Desulfopila inferna: one gene and its partner. The protein of the gene in region 1 binds, or shares a complex with, the protein of each later gene. Links are inferred from orthologs where the notes say so. Each region holds a gene or a part of one and is shown on either strand. Other genes may lie near its edges.

Region 1 (2,941 bases):
ACCTCTCGCAGTTCGAGAAAATCACTGCTGGTAGCCATGTATTCCTGACCCTCGAAAGGTAAATCCATGGGTTTTGCTCCCGTGGCCACAACGATATACCGTCCCTGAATCTTTGTTTCACCAAACTGGAGGGTGGTGCCATCCACAAATTGTGCCGAACCTTTCAGATACTCAACACCGTTGCCGCGCAGGGCTTTAACCGTACTCTCGGGAACGGTTGAGGTGAATCTGTTTTTTTCATTGAGAATTTCCCGCCAGTCCGTCAGCGGCGGTACAGTGACGCCGATATGTTGAAGATGGCGGCTGCGGGCTACTACTTCGGTTACCTCGTAAAACCATTTTTTGGCCTGACAGCCACGCAAGGCACAGACACCACCCGGGGAATCGCTCTGCTCGACCAGGGCGACACTCAACCCTTCTGCAGCGAGCTCATATGCTGCGGTCTGCCCTGCTGTTCCGGAGCCGATGATGATGACATCATACTTTTTTATGATCATAGTTGTCTCCCTTGGTGTGGTTTTCTGCCAATTGCCTGGATTTTCTGGCTTGCTTCGCCGTAACCATCTGATATTTAGTATAAACAGTCTACGTATTTTGGAGCCATCTTGCAAGGGATGGTTTTTTCTTCAGTAGGCTTTTTATCACTCCCATCAAAAAAGGCGATGGAAAATCTAAGAAAAACGGGATATATTTAGTCAATCGGCTAAATGAAGAACCGGAGAGATGCTTATGCAGACATTATCGTCAATGTTCAAAGCGCTGGCGGATAAAAACCGCCTGCGAATCGTGGCGGCATTGCTGCAGCATGACGAACTCTGTGTCTGCCAACTTACGGAACTCCTTGGGGTTGCCGGCGCTACCGCCTCACGGCATCTTTCTCTACTGCAGAAAGCGGACCTGGTGCAAAGCAGAAAGGTGGGGCGCTGGGTCTATTGCCGGCTCAGGGACGATCTGCCGCATGAGTTCCCCATGGACTGGCTCAAAGAGCATCTTCTGCAGGATAGCGACATTGTAAAGAATATGGAGCGGATGAGAGCTGTCCTCGCCGAGAACCCTGAAGCCATCTGCAGAAAGCGGCGAGGTGACACCACCCCAGCCGGGGTATGCGCGCAGAATCGAACAAAAAAAAGATTCTCTTCCTCTGTACCGGCAACTCCTGTCGCAGCCAGATGGCGGAAGGCTGGACCAGTCATCTCCATGCCGATTCCCTTGAGGCCCATTCCGCCGGAATAAAGGCCCATGGACTCAATCCCTATAGCGTGGAAGTGATGAATGAGGCAGGCATCGACCTCTCCGGCCATCGCTCCAAACAGCTCGATGAGTTTGATCTGCAGAGCTTCGATGTCATCATCACTCTCTGTGATCATGCCCATGAGAGCTGCCCGCTTGTACCGCCCGGCTGCCGTCTGGTCCATAAAGGATTCGACGACCCCCCGAGGCTTGCCCGGAATTTGCAATCGAAAGAAGATATACTTCAATGTTATCGAAGGGTGAGGGATGAGATTCAGGCGTATGTTCAGTCTTTTCCCGCATCCTTACCTCTGGAGGAGAAAGAGAAATGACAGCAGCACAACCCGGGGATGACCGCAAAATGTCCTCTCTTTTTGAGCGTTATCTAACCCTTTGGGTACTTTTGTGTATCGCCCTGGGCGTTATCTTAGGCAAAATAGCTCCCGGATTCGCCAGGGCGCTGGACGACATGACACTGAATGTCGGCGGAGCTCCGGTTGTCTCCATTCCCATTGCCGTTTGTCTGTTTTTCATGATGTATCCGATTATGGTGAAGATAGACTTCGGATCGGTGATACAGGCCGGCAAAAGCGGTAAACCGGTTTTTCTTACCATGTTTATCAACTGGGCCGTCAAGCCTTTTACCATGTATGCCATTGCCGCCCTCTTCCTCGGCGTACTCTTTCGCGGATTTATAGGGGTTGAGGCGGTCGATCTGGTCAAAATGCCCTTCGGCCTGGACCTGGATGTGGGTGCCACCCATGGTGCAGGCACCGTAGTCCTGCATGAGGGTGTAAAAATGCTGGAGATACCGCTGTGGCGCAGTTACCTGGCCGGTTGCATACTCCTGGGGATAGCGCCATGCACGGCAATGGTGTTGGTCTGGGGTTTTCTGGCCCGCGGCAACGACGGCCTGACCCTGGTGATGGTCGCCATTAATTCCCTCACCATGCTGGTTCTCTACGGTGTTCTGGGTGGTTTTCTCCTCGGGGTAGGACGTCTGCCGGTTCCCTGGGAGGCGCTGTTGCTCTCCATCTCCGTCTATGTCGCCTTGCCGCTGGTAGCCGGTTATTTCTCCAGAAAAATGATCCTGCGGGCCAAGGGGGAAAAATGGTTTAAAGAACGTTTTCTCCATGTTCTTACCCCGGTGACCATAATCGCCCTGCTTACTACGCTGGTGCTGCTCTTTAGCTTCAAGGGAGAGGTCATCCTCTCCAATCCGCTGACCATTGTCTGGATTGCCGTGCCGCTCTTTATCCAGACGGTGGTGATTTTTGCGCTTGGCTACTGGCTCGCCCGGGTATTTCGCTTGAAATATGAAGACGCCGCACCGGCAGCCATGATAGGCGCCTCCAATCACTTCGAGGTGGCCATCGCCACATCAGTCATGCTCTTTGGCCTCTCTTCCGGGGCGGCGCTGGCGACGGTGGTCGGTGTGTTGATCGAGGTACCGGTCATGCTGATGCTGGTGAAAATCTGTTTGAACACCAGGCATTGGTTTGCAGAAAACTGAGGTTATTTGTCCGAGACAGGGCAGATAGTATTGTTATAGAAGATAATCCCGTAAAAAGTCATCGAAGTTCCGGGATGGACTCTGCGATAAGCACCCGGACGGGCATAAACTCCGACTTCGAGAAAGCCCGATATACTAGGCGTAGTATCTGAAAACGTAGATCGGGTTTTTTACGAGTCCATCATAAAAGGCTGTAAA
Region 2 (2,794 bases), on another replicon or contig:
TCGAAGATAAGAATAATGCCCAGTTCCCGGGTAAGCCTTCTCAGAGTCTGCAGAAATTCCGGCTGAGGCGGTATGCAGCCCATGTTGCCGGCGACCGGCTCGATAATGACACAGGCAATATCCAATTTCTCATCCCGCAGTGTCCTCTCCAGAATCTCCACATTATTATAGGGAATCGAAGCGGTATTTTTGACAACATCATCCGGCACTCCCGGACTGCCCGGGATTCCCAGGGTGATTACACCTGAACCGGCTTTTATCAGGAAAGAATCGGCATGGCCATGATAACATCCATCGAACTTTATCACGGTATTCTTACCCGTGTACCCCCTGGCGAGCCGAACGGCGCTCATGGTCGCCTCCGTTCCGGAATTGACAAAACGAACCTTTTCCACGGAAGGTACCGCCTCGACCACCATCCGGGCCAGATCGACCTCGGAAGGCGTGGGTGCGCCAAAACTGGTGCCCGCTGTTGCACTCCTCTGTACCGCCTCGACAATATCAGGATGTGCGTGTCCCATTATCATCGGTCCCCAGGAACAGACAAAATCGGTATATCTGTTGCTATCCACATCGTAAACAGTTGAGCCCTCAGCTCTTTCGATAAACACCGGTTCACAGCCCACGGATCGGCAGGCTCTGACGGGGCTGTTCACCCCGCCGGGAATATATTTCTGTGCCTCTTTAAACATTTGGCCGGATCTGACTGTATCCATGGAATCTCCTTGTCTGTATTCTATCTGAAAATTTGGTCTCGAATTCTGTACATCCGCACTCTTCGCTTGTTCGGATGCCCTAAGTTTCCCGGCACCGACACCTCAACCTGCAACTTCGATGACTTTTCCGAGATCATCAGGTTAAACTTAAGACTATAGCATGGGGAAAGAAACAGTGTCAAACAGCTTCCAGCTCCTTGCTGTTAAATAGTGTTTACTGTTGACTATCTATCTTTCAAGTTTACATTATCAAATTCAATTTCCGTGACAATTTTACTTGTCACGGAAAAAGGCAACAGGTAAACTGAAGTCGGGATCGTAATCATTTGAAGCCGGTTTACTATTACTTTCCAACTATCATTATTATCACGTACTTTTTAAGGAGAAGAAAATATGGCAAGCGATAAAGTCCAACAGATAAGTGATGCAGATTTTGATTCGATTATTGGCTCTGACACACCTACTCTGGTAGATTTCTGGGCCCCATGGTGCGGACCCTGCAAAGCAATCGGCCCAGTCGTTGAAGATCTCGCTGAGGAGTTTGACGGAAAGATCAATATCGCCAAAATGAATGTCGATGATAATCCTGCAACCCCGGGGAAATTCGGGATACGAGCCATACCGACACTGATTATGTTCAAGGGAGGTGAGGTTGTTGATCAGATCACCGGAGCCGTCGGTAAATCTCAGCTCGTCGATCTCATCAATAAAGCCATTTAACATGTATTGCTTTGCTCTCCGGCAAACCGTATCTCAGCCAGGATACGCCAGCGGAGATCTTCGTTCATTTTAGCCGGAATCTGTTTCTTTCGGCAAAAACTGGTGTTTCTTAATTTCGTCTCTTTATTTCCTTATGAACTTATTACTTGGTATTTCACCCCGTCATCCCCTGCACCTCGTTTTTATTATTGCTCTTTTAGCTCTTCTGGCGGGCTGTTCGGCATCAGGAAAATTTTTCGAGGATACCGCCCCGAAAGATATGGACCTCAGTATGGCCCCGCAGATCCTTGCCCAGAAAGGCATGGAGGAATATAACCGAGGGAAATATTTCGTAGCTCTTGAATATTTCAACACAATCCTCGATAACCACCGCTTTACACCAGAGGCGCTGCTGGCCGAACTGAAAGTGGCGGACTGCCACTATTATATGGAAAAATACACGGAAGCATATGTGTATTACGAAAAATTTGAGGAAATGCACCCTACCAATGAGGCTATTCCCTATGTGATGTATCAGAAGGCAATGTGTTACTACAAACGTATTGATACCATTGACCGGGATATTTCAAATGCAAAGAAGGCCATCGAACGATTCCAGCTCCTGGTAAAGGCTTATCCTGAATCTCCTTACATCACAGATGCCGAAGCCAAACTTAGGGCCTCCAGGGAATTTTTGGCAAATCATGAATTCAGTGTAGCGAAATTCTACATCAGGACCAAGGAACCGGGTCAAGCCGTTGTTCGACTTAATTATCTGCTCGCCATGTATCCCCAGACTGAGATTGTCTCCCAGGCAAGAGATCTGCTCAGTGAGGTTGAGGCAAAAAGATAAATCCTAAAACTATCGCCCCGCCGTTCAGATGAACGGCGGGGCGATAGTTATCTAGTGCCCTTCCCGCAATTTGGTTTTTGGCAAAAGGAAGTAAACCTTTCAACTACAGCAGGAATCTTCCCTGAGCATCTGTTTTCGGACCGAGAAGCCTGAGGTTCGGGAATATCTTGAAAGCAATATAAAAAGACAGAATAATGGCCAATATCAGCAGAATGAGCTTAAGCAGGCCGAAAAGGGTTACGAATTTTGCCAGAAGGAACCATTCCAGCAGATCGAAAAGGCACCAAAAACCCAGCAGTCTGTAAATACCCCCATGAAACTGGTAGACGAAATAACTGAACACCAGCGGAAGGCCGATTCGGAGGAAAATAAAGATGGTGGACTGCTGGAAATCGATGGGTAGCTCCTGGAGAAATCCCATTATCGACACACCGACTAAAATAAGGAACAGAACGCTATTCAGGCGGAGATATCTTGTACGCATCTCCTGTTTCGGTATGGACGCTATGGCAAAAGCGACTTTGGA

The links. Proteins that work in one complex are often made in the same cells at the same time.
Region 2: the proteins of JWG88_RS06275 (region 1) and trxA are in contact, whole or in part, in an NMR structure (PDB 2IPA), measured with the Bacillus subtilis proteins. The link is inferred for Desulfopila inferna from one-to-one orthologs.

What each region holds. Positions count from the first base shown.
Region 1 is NZ_JAFFQE010000002.1:512,935-515,875, reverse strand. What follows is about bases 1-2,865. They hold JWG88_RS06275 (arsenate reductase ArsC), read left to right. Parts: upstream 1-1,169; coding sequence 1,170-1,562; downstream 1,563-2,865. Other genes in these bases: arsB (ACR3 family arsenite efflux transporter), read left to right, coding at 1,559-2,743; JWG88_RS21600 (ArsR/SmtB family transcription factor), read left to right, coding at 730-1,233; JWG88_RS06280 (dihydrolipoyl dehydrogenase family protein), read right to left, coding at 1-497. In the rest of the region: JWG88_RS06265 (exopolysaccharide biosynthesis protein), read right to left, coding at 2,925-2,941. UniProt on the Bacillus subtilis protein: Catalyzes the reduction of arsenate [As(V)] to arsenite [As(III)]. In vitro, can dephosphorylate para-nitrophenyl phosphate (pNPP).
Region 2 is NZ_JAFFQE010000004.1:378,538-381,331, reverse strand. Bases 55-2,772 are described here. They hold trxA (thioredoxin), read left to right. Parts: upstream 55-1,109; coding sequence 1,110-1,436; downstream 1,437-2,772. Other genes in these bases: JWG88_RS12590 (hypothetical protein), read right to left, coding at 2,372-2,772; JWG88_RS12595 (outer membrane protein assembly factor BamD), read left to right, coding at 1,570-2,268; hemL (glutamate-1-semialdehyde 2,1-aminomutase), read right to left, coding at 55-716. In the rest of the region: more of hemL, read right to left, coding at 1-54; more of JWG88_RS12590, read right to left, coding at 2,773-2,794. UniProt on the Bacillus subtilis protein: Participates in various redox reactions through the reversible oxidation of its active center dithiol to a disulfide and catalyzes dithiol-disulfide exchange reactions.